DNA from 3 places in the Pedobacter sp. FW305-3-2-15-E-R2A2 genome. Region 2 is predicted to be linked to each of the others. Evidence: riboswitches for the same ligand, from Rfam matches in the RefSeq annotation. Region 2 holds a riboswitch; each other region holds the start of a gene.
What was found. A riboswitch is a leader RNA that binds a small molecule or an ion and turns the genes downstream of it on or off. The one in region 2 is predicted to bind cobalamin.

Region 1: it holds a riboswitch for cobalamin, as region 2 does, so the genes downstream of both, AAFF35_RS13865 (PKD-like domain-containing protein) here and AAFF35_RS18180 (TonB-dependent receptor) in region 2, are expected to answer to the same signal.
Region 3: it holds a riboswitch for cobalamin, as region 2 does, so the genes downstream of both, metE (5-methyltetrahydropteroyltriglutamate--homocysteine S-methyltransferase) here and AAFF35_RS18180 (TonB-dependent receptor) in region 2, are expected to answer to the same signal.

Annotation. Positions count from the first base shown of each region.
Region 1 covers NZ_CP151803.1:3,487,509-3,493,306, forward strand. Annotated here, with positions in the region: gene AAFF35_RS13850 (AraC family transcriptional regulator) at 24-854, opposite strand; gene AAFF35_RS13855 (alpha/beta hydrolase fold domain-containing protein) at 998-1,960, shown strand; gene AAFF35_RS13860 (NAD(P)H-dependent oxidoreductase) at 1,957-2,541, shown strand; cobalamin riboswitch at 2,663-2,867, shown strand; gene AAFF35_RS13865 (PKD-like domain-containing protein) at 3,147-4,628, shown strand; gene AAFF35_RS13870 (DUF4465 domain-containing protein) at 4,669-5,595, shown strand; gene AAFF35_RS13875 (hypothetical protein) at 5,673-5,798, shown strand, end outside.
Region 2 covers NZ_CP151803.1:4,512,285-4,518,082, reverse strand. Annotated here, with positions in the region: gene AAFF35_RS18195 (hypothetical protein) at 1-901, shown strand, start outside; gene AAFF35_RS18190 (polyphosphate kinase 2 family protein) at 1,033-1,911, shown strand; gene AAFF35_RS18185 (serine hydrolase) at 2,271-3,524, opposite strand; cobalamin riboswitch at 3,639-3,844, shown strand; gene AAFF35_RS18180 (TonB-dependent receptor) at 3,942-5,798, shown strand, end outside.
Region 3 covers NZ_CP151803.1:2,234,811-2,240,608, forward strand. Annotated here, with positions in the region: gene AAFF35_RS09275 (ATP-binding protein) at 1-1,530, shown strand, start outside; gene AAFF35_RS09280 (DMT family transporter) at 1,605-2,501, opposite strand; cobalamin riboswitch at 2,784-2,976, shown strand; gene metE (5-methyltetrahydropteroyltriglutamate--homocysteine S-methyltransferase) at 3,142-5,460, shown strand; gene AAFF35_RS09290 (beta-ketoacyl-ACP synthase III) at 5,519-5,798, shown strand, end outside.

The DNA.
Region 1 (5,798 bases), 1.0 Mb from region 2:
TTTTTGTGCGTTCGATTACTGACTTATTTTCCAACTGTTTTGAACCTTTTCAGACTCATTCCGTGATGTCTTTTAAAGAATTTATTGATATGGCTTTCATCGGCAAACCCAAATTCTTCTGCGATTTCGTGAACACGCTTATCGCTAAACCGAATCCGGTGCTCTATAAGCCGGATGCGATAGGAAGAAATATAATGCTGAATACTTTCACCGCACTGATTGCGAAAATAACTACCAAGATAGGTGGGAGAGATGCCAAATTTTTCCGCGATTGAAGCAATTGTCAGGTTGCCCGGTTGCCGGATATTCGCTTGAATATAATCCAGAATCTGCAGAATACGTGCATCGGCATTAGGCGAAATATGCTCAGGTTTAACTACTGATATATTTCTTGCGGCTATGACGATGATGGCATTTACCAAATGTCGTTTCAGATCTTCATTATAAAGGTTATCGGCCACTAAAGTCTGCTGCAGGTGCTTCATCAGCGACGCTACAGATTGCTGATCATCCCGGTTCGTTAAGACAGAACCTGATAAATGAGAGGCATAATATAAGAGACATTCGATATGGTCTATACTTTTCCATTGGTATTCCCTGATGTAACTTTCCCCGAAACGGACAACCATAAATTCACAACGGCCTTCTAAATCAAAACCATGACAATCATTGGGGCTGATCAAAAACAGATCTCCGGCAGCATAAGCAATCTTGTTTTCGTTAACAGTGTGCTTTCCAGAACCGGAAATAACGTAAACCAGCTCAAAAAAATTGAACTGTCTGTCACGTAAAGGACATTCTTCCAGGTTTTCATAATATACTTCCAGTGATTGGTAGATGTTTTCTCTCGCCATACTGCAAAGATACCGAAGTAGGGCCGAAATGTACCTGTATATGGTCGTTTTGCCAGTCTATTTTTGCACAGTTCAATCAAGGAAACATACAGCAGGTTACCACTGGTAATGTGTTTCTGTTAAGATTATAAAAACAAATGAAGATGGGTAATAGGTTAAAAAAGATAGATGTAGCGCTCCTGGCGGCAATTACAAACAGTGAGTTTAGCCAGATCGATTATGAAAATCTGCTGGCTAATGATCCAGCGAAAATCAGGGATGAAGAACTAAAATTATCATTGAAAGCGCTTCCTGAAGTACCACAACAGCTGAAGGTGGAAAACATCTGGATTCCATCTGCGGATCAATCGGGAACAATTAGGTTAAGGTTATATAGACCAAAGGGAAAAGAGAATTTACCAATACTTCTGTATTTTCATGGAGGTGCATTTATATATGGAACTCCGGAACAATATGATTCCCTTTTTTTTCCGCTGGCCTTAGATATAGGGGCATTGGTCGTTTCTGTAGATTACCGCTTAGCTCCCGAACATCCATTTCCGGCAGGTATGGAAGATGGATATGACACGTTATTGTGGTTATCTGAACATGCCAGCGACCTCGGTGGAGATAAAGATAATATCCTCATCGGAGGCAGCAGTGCGGGAGCAACAATAGCTGCTGCTATTACACATATGGCAAGAGACAGGAGGGAAGTAGAAATCCGACACCAGTACCTGCTGTATCCGCCAACGAGCCATCTTTTGGAAACACGATCCATGAAAGAACTCGCAAATGCTCCGATGCAATCCAGAAAGGCGGCGGAATGGATGTGGAAATACTATCTCAACGATAAAACCGATCCATTGCCAAAATATGCGGTCCCGTTGTTGGAGCAGAATTTCAAATATCTGCCCGATGCAACGGTCATTGTATGCGAATTGGATCCCCTGAAAGACGAAGGGAAAGCCTACGCTGCAAAATTAGAGAAGGCAGGGGTTAGGGTTAATCTGATGGAGATGCCGGGAGCTGTCCATGCCTTTGACTTTTTTCCATGCCCATTATCGGATCACTTTTACAAATACCAGGTTGAATTGTTCAAACAAATTTTAAATCAGAAAAAATGAAGAAAATATTAGTCATCAACGGACATCCAGACAAAGAAAGCCTAAACCATACGATTGCGCAGTCCTATATCAGGTCTGCGATGGATGCCGGCGCTGAAGTACGATATATTGCCATTGGAGCACTCGATTTCAATCCTAACTTACAATTCGGTTATCGGCAGCGAATGGAACTGGAGCCCGATTTATTAAAAGCACTGGATGACATCCGGTGGAGTGAGCATCAGGTCTGGATTCACCCGCTTTGGTGGCTGGGGATGCCTGCAATTATGAAAGGATTTTTAGACCGGCTTTTTCTTCCGGGGCTTACTTTCAAGAGCAACAATAACGGGACAAGCGAAGGCTTATTGACCGGAAAAACCGGAAGAATTATCACCACTGCCGGGGATTTATCTATCGATGTTTATGAAGAAGTGTACCGGTCAAGCGGACTCGTTCAATTAAAAAAAGGTATTCTGGAATACTGTGGAGTTTCTTCCATAAAAAGCGATTTTATAGGACCGCTTTATGAACTTTCTGAAGAGGAGATAAAAGAATGGCTGCAAACTATAGAGACCAGTGCAAAGAATGATAGTATACGATAAAATAGGAGACTTTTTCTGATACCACCCGGGCCGGATTGCATTATGCTTAAAAAGTCATTAGTTTCTTTGATAATAACTGTCCTTATTATTATAATTTTCCCTTCATATGAATAACTTTTTGTACTATTGCGCCGTAATTGGTTCTTAACATAAAATTTCACTAGGTTAGGATTAATAGGGAATCAGGTGTAAATCCTGAACAGACCCGCTACTGTAAGTTCTATCACAACAATTGACATCTCGTTGCCACTGTTTTTTGAATAAAAATGGGAAGGCCGTCAAATTGGGAACAAGTCAGGATACCTGCCAATACATATATTTTTTAAAGCCTTCGAGGATGAGGTTTTGAATACAATTCGGACCGAAGCTCTTTTGCTTCGCGGGCCCCTCGTGGACCTATCCTTTTTGTTTTCTGATATCATCCGCCAAGCTATTTGAATTAAACATTGATGTATATCTCAAACGCATTAAAAAACGATCACGTTTTTAGCATTTATTGGCAAAATCTCTATGGGCAGCAGGAGCACCCAGGCTCTGTTCTATCGATACAACCCATTTACCCAAATAACATAAAGATTAAAATTCAGACAACCCAAAACCCAAACATGAAAAACTTGAAAGCGATCATTTTTCTAAAGCTGCTGTTCGTCGTTATACTCTTTGCGTCCTCCTGCAAAAAGGACGTACAGGTTAAACCAAGCATTACCGGGGTCAGCGAAGAGACGACCATTCTAAACATCGGCGATAAATTAACCTTGGCACCCAATATCACCAACACCAAAGGCAACAACTATATCTGGTTGGTGAATGGCAAGGAAACTGCCTCGGGTCAGCTAAATTATACTTTTCAGGCCACTGAGGCGGGAACTTTTGACGTAACATTTAAAGTAACCAATAAAGGCGGTACCGACCAGCAATCTTTCAAATTAATTGTGGAAAAGCCAATTGTGATAACACTGGCAGATCAGCTGAATGTCTCCATGTGCAACGTATTGGAGATTACACCTGCGGTTACCGGACCAGACCGTAAGGATTACGAATATGAATGGTCTATCGGAGATTCAATTATTGGTAAGAAACTAAACCTGAGCTTTATTTCCCCTGAGGCAGGCACGTTCGAGCTTACCCTTCGTGCAACCGCAGGGAAACAAAGTGTAACTTATAAGCGCAAGATCGCAGTAAAGGCCGAACAGTATCTGAAAAACGCTTACACTGTACTCGAATATGCGCCTTCACCAGGTAAAAACCACAATTGGTCAATTATAGGATCTGCGGCTAATTGGAAGTACGGAGACGAATATCCACTTGCTTACAATGACTTTCTGACGAAAGCAACCGGAATCAGAAAAGTTAATGCTAACGCCGCACTTTTTCTGGGTAGTTGGGGTGGATCTGCCACTTTTAAATTTGACCATACGGTGGCCAATGTTTCCGGTAAAACCGACTTGGAGCTGACCGCTTTTTGCTCCCTCCGTGACCAACCAGCTGTTTACGTAGCGTATGACTATAACAAAAACGGAATGCCAGACGAAAACGAATGGTATGAGCTGAAAAACGATGATTATGGGCAGGAAGATATCCCGGAATATGAAATGATCTTTACGTACAATAAAACGGAAACGGATGCCAGAAGGATATATAGCTATTTCAACTGGAAAGATAACCAACCCAACCTTGCCAACGGAGAGGTGATCACCAATAAAACTTTCACCAGTTCCATGACCACAGCAGGAGCATTCTCCAACAGGGGGTTCTTTCCGGGACTAAACGTAGCCGACAACGCTACAAAACAAGCGGTTATACTGGATGGATGGAAAACCTCTTTCTCCCGCAAAGGAAAACGCGTCAGCAGAAACCTTACCGGTGCTGCTCCGTTTTTTCAGAGTTTAAATCTAGATATCGATCTGGCTGTAAACAAAAAAGGAGAGGCCATTCAGTTGCCTGGGATCGATTTTGTAAAAGTGCAGAAGGTGATCTATCCTTTTCAACAGGATCTGAATACCGCTAATGCGATTGCAGATTACAATATGGAAGAAGGACGCATGTTACAGGTGGGTTCTATATTGGACAAACACCTCAAAAATTAAAAAAGCCGGGCAACCAAATATATACTCCAAATTAAAACTCATGAAAAAATCCCTATTTACTAAAACATTATTAGTAGCAACCATTTCTCTTGGTGTATTGGCTTCCTGTACCAAGCAGAATGATTTATCACCAGAAACAACTCCAAAGGCAAAAAGCGCGAGCGCACAACAAAACAGCCTTGCCACAAGCTATACCATCACTTTCGAAGGTATCGGGAGCAGCTATATGGCTAACAATACTTCTTACGGAGATAATGCCTACTCTTCCTGGACTGGTACTCAAATCGCACCCTATGTACATTCGCCAAGCAATTTGAAGTTTGCGATCAAAGGTGCTGGTAGCGGAACCCCGGTTGACTACTGGAACGGTGGTTTTGTGGTTTCCAATTGGAACTACAAATCAAATATTCCAGGAAAAACAGGTGATTGGTGGTACTCTTACCTCAATCAGTGCAGTGTTTACTCAGGCACGCATGGCGCTAAAAATGGTGGCTATGCTGGCAGTAGTAATTTCGCTGTTATGTTTGGTTATGTAGATTCCTATAACTCATCCTATGCTACACGTCCTAAGCTTGATTTTACTTCAGGTAGCGGAGTGGTAGAGGGCATGTACGTAACTCTTTCTTCCTATACCTATGGGGTAATCCAGAATGGCAATGCATTCGGCTCCGGAGCAGCAACACCACTTAAAGATGTCGCCGGAGGAACGGGATATTTGAAATTACTGGCTTATGGCTTTAATGGCAGCGTAGCCACAAATAACGGCGATCCGGTTGAAATTGACCTGGCAAGATACAATAATCACCTGCCTGTTGCAGGCCCTTTAACTTCCTGGACTTATTTTGACTTGTCAGACCTGGGTAATGTTACCCGTGTTGAGTTCAATATTGAAGGTAACGATTCAGGCAGTTACGGCTTGAATTCACCAGCCTATGTGTGTATCGACAATGTAAAAGTGACCTTATAATCCTATAAATAAACAACGCCCGGCTTTTTAATCGTACAGTTATCAGCTAAAGATAGCGCAAATCATAAATTGACAAAATGAATAAATCTTACAAATTTCTAATCTATCTGACCGCAATTACCGTGTTGCTAATCGCTGGTTGCAAAAAAGAAAGGGAAACAGTAGCGCCTGCACCCGGCATCTCCGGACTTGATGCGGAATAT
Region 2 (5,798 bases):
TTGCTGGCCCAGTGAAAACATAGGGCGGTGGGAGGAATGCAAAATCTTTCATAATGCCGGTGTTACTGAAGAAAACGCACATATTCTATTTCATAAAGCTGATTTTAATAATAAATCCCCATATAAAACCGATTTCCGTTATGTTGACGCTACGAGGTGTAGCCAAAAATATGTCGAGGAAATAAAAAGCTATATAAACAGCCAACGAATTAAGTTACATGATGTAACGTTTGTTTATATTTCAAGGTCAGAAGAACAATCAGCAAAATTAGAATTTATAACGAAATGGGTATTGCGAAACTTTGATACCAATATTTCTATTATAAATTTGTCAAAATCACCCTTGCTAAATATAGACCTTACTCAAGGGAATGTCAAAATCGAAAGCATTAATGAATATACCTTAGCACAGCTGGAAATCAACGTGTTTTTAGAAAAGCTGGAGAGCAAAATTTTATTAATGCAAGAAATTGATTTTTTTGTTGATATTGATCAGATTGTTGAGGCCGTACAACTTCTTCGTGATGAAATGTGTGAGCTTGTAGTACCTCATTCCGGATCAGTTTTTAATATACTTAACCACAATACCAAAAAGAGATTTTATCAGAATTTTGAGGTATCTACGCTGATTGATGCTAAAGTTGAGACGAATTGTAAACAGTTTTATGGAGGAATCTTTGTCGCCAACCGAACATGGTATTTGAAAATCGGCGGAGAAAATGAGCAGTTCAGTTACTCCTATATTAAAGGGCTTGATCGTGCAGCCAGGACAGCTCTTTATGGTGGTCGTCTGAGAAGTATTGAAGGTCTATTGTTTAATCTATCTGTCTATCATCTGGATGATTTTGCTTTATCGAAAGACTATTTAAATGAGGTTAAGCTGCTCAGTGATACGTTGTAAAACTGAAATCAAAATACTCAACCGGTAACGCTTCTCTTATTGTGGCAGTATTTGTCGTCGATGCTGATTTTCTATCTGGGAAAGTCATTACTCCATGTTTATTTTCTATATTTAAATCAAAGCGGAAATACATGAAAAAAGAGATTGAAAAATACCTGGCTGTTCCGGGCAAGAAAGTTTCATTAAAAGACTATAGAACCAGTTATAACGGCGATCAGGAAAAGGAAGATGGGAAAGAAGAACTGGAAGAAATTAAGGAAAGGCTAAGTAAACTACAGGAAACCCTCTATGCTGCAAATGCTCATTCTGTTCTTATTCTTTTTCAGGCTATGGATGCGGCGGGAAAAGACAGTGCAATCTCGCATGTGATGTCTGGATTAAACCCGCAGGGCTGCCAGGTTTTTAGCTTTAAAACCCCGACGTCAGAAGAATATGAGCATAATTTTTTATGGCGCCACTATAAAGCGTTACCCGAAAGAGGCCGGATCGGTATTCATAACAGGTCACACTATGAAAATGTACTCGTTTGTAAAGTCCATCCTGAATATGTCCTGAGTGAAAATATTCCCGGTTATCAGGACGTCAAAGATATAGATGATAAGTTCTGGAAAAATAGGTATGAAAGTATCCGCAACTTTGAAAAGCACATCTCCGATAACGGAACCGCCATCATCAAAATCTTTCTTAACGTTTCGAAAGATGAGCAAAAGGCCCGTTTCCTTGATCGGATCAATGATCCCGCGAAAAACTGGAAGTTCTCTTCCGCAGATATTACAGAGCGTGGCAGATGGGAGGATTATATGGAAGCTTATGAAATGGCTATAGCAGAAACTTCGACTGAACAAGCACCATGGTACATTGTTCCTGCTGATAAAAAATGGCACGCAAGGTTAGCGATTAGCCAGATTCTTGAAGAACACTTTAACAGATTGGATCTCAAGTTTCCGGTTCTTGAGGAAGCAGAGATGAAAAAACTGGCTGAAATCAAGGAAGAACTTTTAAAAACGTAAAAAGAAGCAATCTATTGGATGGCTGAAATCTTTGCCCTGAAGGGGGCAAATTTTTCTATGCCCTCTCACAGACCGCATCTTTTTCCTGAATAGCATGATGCTTAACTGTCAATTGGAAATGCAACAAGCCATTGGCATTTAGTTCAAAGATTCAAAGTGTTTTATAATATACTTTCGTCGTAATATCTAATAATCCCAGTTCAGGTAACTACTGTGTTTTTTTTAATCGTTTGGTGGGTAGCTTGTGGGTTTTCAGGAAAAAGATGCGTATTATGAGAAGGCATAGAAAGATTTGCCCCCTTCAGGGCAAAGATTTCAGCCATCGAATAAAATGCTTCTTTTTAGGTTAAATAGACGACTTAATAGGCTAGTTTGAATTTGCTCAAGTCCGGAGTTCGCTCACGTTTCCTTTCCAGTTCATATTGATAGATGATGCGTCCTATGTTTCCCATGAAAGGATAGCAAACCGTCTCATATTCGTATTTATTGTCATTATAGATACCATCATCATTAGATTGAACCACGGCAGTCAGGAAGAATTCAATTTTGTTTTTTAAATCTACGATGTAGGCGTTATCGATGATGAAACCATAGGAATCTCCATATTTGTTGAATATTCGGATATTAGGTTCAATGACTGCATCTTTCTCCCTGCCATAATACAGCATTTTTGCGTAGGCGGGCCAGAATTCTGTGACATTATAAGATGGATAAATGCTTTCTGCGGGTAATTTACTCATTTGGGTGTAGATGAGCTTATAATCTTCTGCGGTCAGGTTAAATCTTTCGTTTTCAGGAAATGCTTCGGGGCTGATCAGCTTCCTCATCATGGCCTGCTGATCGGAGATGCTGAAGGCATTTTTATTTTCCAGATTAAAGGGCTTGTTGACCAGCTGTTCGGTACTGTCCATATAACCTTTCCCCATTGTGGTATTGCTGAGCTGAAGGGGGTATTCTTTGGGATCGTATTGTTCCTCCTGGGTGTAAATCAGTTTGTTTTTATAGTAGAATTTGATGGGATTGGTATGTTTTGCCGATTCTCCCGTATCGCCTATGGCCAGTCTGTTTAGTATTCGACTGTCATTGAAACCGTACTTTTTGAGTTTTGCATTGATTTCTGCACGTCCAATGAATTCAAAAAGACGGTTAAATGCGTCATTATCGCTGGTCAGCAGGATCTTTTTGATATAATGTTCTACGGAAGGAAGGCCATCTGCGGAGCTGCTGTCTTTGGATACTTTTGTTTGTCCGGCATAGGCCGAATCTGTGATCATGGTACTTTTGGCATTCAGGTCTTTTACTTTTAGCTTCAGGTCATTGATTTTCTCCAGGGCAAAGATAACTGCGGCAAGTTTTACGGTGCTGGCAGGGTAGAAGTAGCGGTGGTTATCCAGATTGTAGCTATAACTTTTAAAGCTGGGAATGTTTTTATTGTTTCTGTTGACCTGTGTATATAGGAGTTGGACCTGATTCTTTTGCGGGTGATTCAGTATATTGGAAAAGAGCTCCGGATTGTTGCGCATCAATTGTTCAATGAGGACAGTGTCAGGTTGTTGTGCCATGGTATTCAGGCTAAACATCAGGATGAGTAGGGTAGGGATTTTCGTCTTCATCGTTGTGGTATTGTTAATTGTCTTATTGTTAAAAGAATGCTAGTCCTAAGATAGCAAGGAAATGCTAAATAGTATATCAATTGTAAAAGTTTGTTGTTAGCTGGATATTTGAGTACCTTTGCCTCGCTTTTTGGTTCCTGGTGCCAGCACTGGGATTAAAAGGGAATACGGTGTGATTCCGTAACTGTCCCGCAGCTGTAAGCTCCATAACGGTATTCAAATCGAAGCCACTTGTCTGAACTGGAATTTCCGGTGTTGGATTGGGAAGGCAGAATGTCCGGGAGTAAGTCAGAAGACCTGCCAATAGGTGTAATATTTCATAGCTTTCGGGGATTGAAGCTTGGAGTGAGTGCTTGTTTTTTGTATTTCATTTCCTTGATCTAACTGTTTGCTGTGGGTAAATAACTCACAACAAAAATGAGAAGAAACAATTTTACCATTAAAGGTATAAACCCTTGTTTTTTTACTTTTCTGGCCATTAGCTGGCTTGGGGGAATTATGCCTTTAAATTTGCTGGCACAGCGGGATTCGGTAAAATTATCCAGGAAAGACTCCCTGGAGAAAGTCAATCAGTTGAAAGAAGTACAGATCAGGACCGTAAAAATCACCAGACGTCAAACCTCTTCTACTCCCTTACAAATTCTTTCCGGTGCAGACCTGGAAAAGCTGAACAGTCTTTCCGTTGCAGATGCGGTGCGTTTCTTTTCCGGCGTACAGCTTAAAGATTACGGAGGTATTGGTGGATTAAAGACCATCAATGTCCGCAGTATAGGGACCAATCATACCGCGGTATTTTACGATGGGGTCCAGCTTGGAAATGCGCAAAACGGACAGGTAGACCTTGGCAAGTTTTCTTTGGATAATATTGAAGAGATTGAATTGTATAACGGGCAGAAGAGCAATATTTTTCAATCTGCGAAAAGCTTCGCTTCAGCAAGCTCGTTATATCTGAAAGCCAGAACCCCCAGTTTTGAAGATGGCAGGAATAACCGGATTAAAGGGGTTTTCAGAACAGGCTCTTTTGGACTGGTCAACCCATCACTATTGTGGCAGACAAAAATAACCGATCATACTTACAGTACCGTTAGTGCTGAATTTAAGAAAGCCCATGGACGTTATAAGTTCCGTTCTACCAATGGTGCCTGGGACACTACCGGAGTGAGAACCGATGGTGATGTAGAGTCAATGAGATTGGAATTGGGGCTGAATGGAGTTCTTCGGGATAGTAGTAAATGGAGTGTTAAATTTTACGGCTATAAAGACAATCAAGGTTTACCTGGCGCTATTGTAGCTAACGTATGGCATTTTTCTCAGCGTCAATGGGATCGGAATTTCTTTGTACAGTCAGCTTACGAAAAGAACATCGGAAAGTATAGCCTGATGGCTACGGTGAAATATTCAAACGATTATCTACGTTACCTGGATCCGAACATTGTAACAACAGACGGACTTTTGAACAATAAGTACCATCAACAGGAATTTTACCTATCATTGGCAAATAAATTGAAGATTAACAAATTTTGGGACCTGGTTTGGTCAACAGATTATGTTCTCAATGATATGAATGCCAATCTTTACCGCTTTGCCTATCCGACCAGAAACACATTTCTAAATGCACTTGCGACCCAGCTTCATTTTGACAGACTGGACATCCAGGCAAATCTGTTGAGTACTTTAACCTATGATAAGGTGAAAAGCGGGCCCGCATCGGGGAACAGGAATGAGCTTACACCAACTGTAATGGTATCCTGGCAGCCATTTGACCAAAAGGAATTTAGAATCCGTTCTTTTTACAAGAGCATATTCCGGATGCCAACATTTAATGACCTGTACTATACCTTTTATCAGTTTAGGGTCCTTAAGCCGGAGTATACCAAACAATATGATCTCGGTTTTACTTATATAAAAGGATACGAACATCAGGCATTAACCCAGTTTTCTATACAGGCGGATGCTTATTTTAATAAAGTGAAAGATAAAATCGTTGCTGTTCCGGGAACCTCACAGGCCATGTGGAGCATGAGAAACCTTGGAAAGGTAGAAGTGAAAGGTCTGGATGTAAATATGCAGTCTTCCTGGCAGCTCAACAAAGACCTGAGCCTGAATGCCGGCCTCAGCTATACCTACCAGCAGGCGCGGGATTCAGACCCTGCTTCAACGACTTATAAAGAACAGATCCCTTACGTACCTTTACACAACATTACTTTTCTGGCCAGTGCAGCTTATAAAAATTTCGCCTTGAATTACAGTTATCTGTATACCGGCGAGCGTTAT
Region 3 (5,798 bases), 2.3 Mb from region 2:
CTGGAAGGAAAGAACGTGACGGAAAAAGGAGAGGGGGAGGCGGTTGCGGCCTTGCGCAAAGCTTATGAAAATATAAACAACCCTGCTGCGAGCCTGTCTGATATGCAGGCTGCAGTGACTAAGCTGAGGTCAGAGCTCCGGATCATCGATAAATTGAATATGGATGCCATCGTCCGTAAAAATGACACCGCGCAAAAGGCGATAGAAAAAGCGGCCATGTATGTGATCTTTGCCGCTTCAATTTGTTTTCTGATCTTGTTTTCTTTTATCGTTAATTTTCCTGGTTTCGTGGCCAATCCATTAAGGGAGTTTTCGGAAGCGATCCGCGAGATCAGTCGCAAAAACTATAAACAACGCCTGGAATTTAATGGTTCTGATGAATTCGCGGAGCTCGCCGTGTCTTTCAATGCGATGGCCCACGAGCTCAATAAATGGGAAAACAGCAACCTTTCTAAGATTCAATCGGAGAAATTAAGGATTGAAGCGATCATTGAGCAAATGCAGGATGCGATTATCGGTTTGAATGAGCGTAAAGAAATTCTCTTTTTTAATAAGGTTGCAGGAGAACTGTTGAACCTGAATGGAGAAGCGGTGATCGGCCAGAATGCAGAAGTATTAATGAAAAAGAACGATTTGCTGAACCGCATTCTCCAGGGCAAACAGACGGAGAAAGCCATGAAGATCTATGCAGACAATAAAGAATCTTATTTCCAGCTGGAAAAACGGGAAATCACGGTTCCTGTTTACGAAGGACAGACAGATGTGGCCATGAACCAGACGGCAAAAGCTGCAGGAGAGGTCTACATCTTAAAAAATATCACGCAGTTTAAAGAGCTGGATGAAGCGAAGACCAATTTTATCGCTACGGTATCCCATGAATTGAAAACCCCGATTTCTTCCATTAAAATGAGTTTAAAGCTAATGGACGATGAACGGGTAGGCATGATGAATGTAGAACAGAAAGAACTGGTGCAGCACATCCGCGAAGATTGTGGCCGCCTGCTAAAGATCACGAGTGAATTGCTGGACCTTGCACAGGTAGAAACGGGAAACCTTCAGCTGAATTTCGTGAAATCCGACCCCCGAAAGATTGCGATCTATGCCATGGATTCTGTCCGCTTTCAGGCAGAGCAGAAAAATATTGAATTGGAACTGATCAGCAGGAATAATTTGCCTAAGGTGAATGTAGATGTAGAAAAAACAGCATGGGTCCTGGTAAATTTCCTCTCTAATGCACTTCGTTACAGTGCGGAGAAATCGAAAGTCGTGATTCAGGTGATCGAAAATGCAGAAGACATCGAGTTTTCTGTGCGCGATTTTGGAAAAGGAATCGAGGAGATTTATCAAAAGAGATTATTTGATAAGTATTTTCAGGTTCCTACAGATGGCAATAACAAGTCCGGATCGGGATTGGGACTGGCCATTTCTAAAGATTTTATTGAAGCAGAAAGTGGAAAGATCTGGGTAGAAAGCGCATTGGGTGAAGGCAGTAAATTCTGTTTTTCCTTGCCTATTGATGTCAATGGTTAATTGTTCGAAATGGGCCGCAGAAGTGTAATCACTTCTTACGACCCTTTTCATCTCTTTTAAATCTTATAACTGATTCAATCAGACGCTAAAACATCGGTCTGCTTATTGGATGGTTTCAACGAAAATATGGTCTGTAAAACTACGGACGACATTACAAAAAGCAGACCTATATAAAAGGAAAAGTTGAGCTCTTTACTTTCGTTGAAGAAAAGAAAGGCAATGATGATGGCATATACTGGTTCAAGATTAAAACTTAAGTTTACAGTAAATGCAGATATGCGCTTTAATGATTCCGCAAAAATAATATAAAGTCCTACGGTGCAAAACGAAGCCAGCAGGATCAGATATCCGGTATCTTTCAAATCCGGAATAAGCGATGGTGCAGGGAAATAATGGAGATAGAGCGGGAGAAAGACACCCAAAGCAACTGTACCTCCAATCATCTGGTAGTAATTGATGATCCTGCTGTCGTATTTTCTTACAATCCGCTCGTTGTAAATGGTGTAGAGGGCGGCGAAAGCCGAGGATATGACACCGAGTATGATTCCCAGCTGATAGGAAGCGTCGAAATGGAAGATTAATGCAATGCCGATAAGCGTTAGCAAGCTTAACAACAGCTCGCTTATATTGAATCGCTGGCGGTTAATCAGCGGACTGAATACTGCAGTAAAAAAACTGGTTAAACAATAACATACGACACCGATTGAAATATTCGAATATTTTATACTGGCGTAGAAGAATACCCAATGAATGGTTATAAAGAGCCCAATTTTAGCAATATCAAATTTTTCTTTTGAAGTGTTGCAGTCCCGGACTTTGAAAAGTTTCAGGATCAAAAACAGAATAATCGAAGAGAAAAATACTCTGTACCAAACCAGAAGCCCTTCGTTCAGGGAAATGAGTTTACCGAATATACCGGTGAAGCCGGCAAGTATTACCGCAAAGTGTAATAACAAATATGATTTTTTCATAAAAGAATTGTCTTCCTGTTCTAACACAGGAAATAAATATTAATAAATAAACTGAAAACACGTAGGTATACCGAAGAGTGCCAGTTATTTCATTGGCAAAATCAAAGGATACCTTGTAGGTTAAATATTAATATCTAGGGGGAGGAAGACAGCTCTTTCTATTCATATGATCGATTTTGATAAAAATAAATAAAATATCTGGAAATCCGATGCTCCCGTTAAGGTATACCAGGGGAGCTGGATTTTTCCTTACCTTTGTTCTGATAAGTTCTTTACTTTATTTCATCATCAACCGGAAGAGGTTTTACTTAGCTGTAGATTAATAGGGAATCGTGTGTAAATCACGAGCTGTCGCGCAACTGTAAGTAACACAAAAAGGTTTTTACCCAAGAATATCCACTGTTCCAATCCAGGAATGGGAAGGATGGTAAAAATGTTACAAGTCAGGAGACCTGCCTTTACCGAATTGACATTGCTTTCGCGATCTGAAGCATGGGTCAGGTAGGTGTATATCCAATACATACCTTCTTCGGAAGGCGTGTGTCTGTACATTTATTTTTCCTTTTCCTTCTTTCCGTCAGCATTGCGATTTCAGCAAAGAACTTTTAACTGATCTTTTCATCAATTAAAAAGCAAGACAATGCTAACAAACAATCTAGGCTACCCGCGTATAGGTAGTAACAGAGAACTCAAAAAAGCCTGTGAGCAATTTTGGGCAGGGAAAAGTACCATTCAAAATCTGGTACAGGTAGGGAAAAACATCCGCCAGCAGAACTGGGAGCTGCAAAAAGAGAAAGGAATCGACTTGATTCCTTCCAACGACTTCTCATTTTATGATCAGGTATTGGATTTGTCCCTTACCGTAGGTGCCATTCCTAAGCGCTACCATGAGGTGATTCTCAACAAGTCAAATACAGAGCTGGACCTTTACTTTGCGATGGCCAGAGGTTATCAAAAAGAAGGACTGGACATCACTGCCATGGAAATGACCAAATGGTTTGATACCAATTACCATTATATCGTACCGGAATTTACCAAAGATCAACAGTTCAAACTGTTCTCCACTAAATTACTGGATGAATATCAGGAGAGCAAAAGACTGGGCATTCAAACCAAGCCAGTGCTGATTGGCCCGGTATCTTATTTATTGTTAGGTAAAGAGAAAGAAGCTGGGTTTGATCGGATTGACCTGATCAAAAACCTGTTGCCAGTCTACATAGAGATTCTTAAAAAACTGGAAGAACAACAGGTAGAATGGGTACAGTTTGATGAGCCCTTTCTTTCTTTAGACCTGACAGAGAAAGATAAAGCGGCATTTAAATATGTGTATGCTGAAATCAAAAAACAGTTTCCCAGACTTAAAACGCTTCTGGCTACTTATTTCGAAGCTTTAAAAGACAATACAGAACTGGCGGTTGGACTTCCTGTACATGCTTTACATATCGATCTTGTGAGAAATCCGGAACAATTGTCGACTGTTTTAGCCGTAATTCCTGCTAGGCTTGTCCTTTCTATCGGTGTGGTTGATGGCCGGAACATCTGGAAAAATGATTTTCGTGCATCCTTGCAATTGATTGAAACCGCAAAAGAGAAGATTGGTGTAAACCGTCTGATCATTAGTCCTTCTTGTTCTCTGATCCATTCACCATGTGACCTTGATCTGGAAACGAATGAGGCTACACTAACGCCGGAGATCAAACAATGGCTATCTTTTGCGAAGCAGAAGGTAGAAGAGCTGGTGATTTTAAAGCAATTGGCAGAAGGCGATGCCCAGGCCCAGACACAGCTGGAAAGTAATGTACAAGCCAATAGCAACAGGAAAACATCTACTTTGATCCATAACCCTGGCGTAAAGCAAAGGGTATCAGGGGTTACTGAAAAAGATGAGCAGCGCTTAAATCCCTATGCACTAAGAAGTGTTGCTCAAAAAGAAGCCTTGAAATTACCTTCCTTCCCAACCACTACCATCGGTTCCTTTCCGCAAACTGCAGAAGTAAGAAGCTGGAGGGCAAAGTTCAAAAAAGGAGAACTGAGCCAGGAAGAATATGATGCATTGATTGAAAAGGAAACCAAAGAAACAATCCTTTTCCAGGAAGAAACAGGGATTGATGTACTTGTTCATGGAGAATTTGAACGCAATGACATGGTGGAATACTTCGGTGAGCAGCTGGCTGGATTTACGTTTACTAAAAATGGATGGGTCCAAAGTTATGGAAGCAGGTGTGTGAAACCGCCTATCATTTATGGAGACGTTCATCGCCCTGCACCAATGACCATCAGGTGGTCGTCTTTTGCGCAATCGCTGACGGAGAAATGGGTGAAAGGCATGTTAACCGGACCGGTTACGATTTTGCAATGGTCTTTTGTGCGCAATGATCAGCCACGTTCCGAAACCTGTACCCAGATTGCATTGGCCATCAGAGATGAGGTGCTGGATCTGGAAAGCGCAGGAATAAAAATTATTCAGATTGATGAGCCTGCAATTCGCGAAGGTTTGCCTTTGAGAAAGGCCGATTGGCAGAATTATTTGCGCTGGGCAGTACGTGCTTTCCGCATTTCTGCCAGTGGCGTACAGGATGAAACACAAATTCATACCCATATGTGCTATTCTGAATTTAATGACATTATTCAAAATATCGCAGACATGGATGCGGATGTCATCACGATTGAATGTTCCCGTTCACAAATGGAATTGCTGGATGCTTTTGCGGACTTCAAATATCCAAATGAAATAGGACCAGGGGTTTACGACATTCATTCGCCTCGTGTTCCAGCCAAAGAAGAGATGGTTTTTCTGTTGGAAAAGGCACGCTCAGTGATCCCTTCGGCACAACTTTGGGTAAATCCGGATTGCGGTTTGAAGACCAGACATTGGGACGAAACAAAAAAAGCATTGACAGAAATGGTCGCTGCTGCAAAAGTACTGCGGGAATATGTTGAAGAAGCTGTAACTTTGTAAAAAAAAATCAAACAGGCAAGTGGTACGCTTGCCTGTTTTAATAGATACAGCACACAGAATGAGAATACGTAAAAATGCGGTGATAACCGGAGTTGGTGGTTATGTTCCGGAAACTGTTTTGAGCAACAAGGACCTGGAAAAAATGGTGGAAACGAATGATGAATGGATCGTTTCCAGAACCGGGATCAGGGAGAGAAGAATCGTGAACGATGCCAATGTGGCCACTTCTGACCTGGCAACAAATGCCTTGAAAAGATTGCTTGAAGATGGAAATGTACACCCTGACGAAATTGACTGTGTGATTGTATCCACTTCTACGCCAGACTATGTAATGGTCT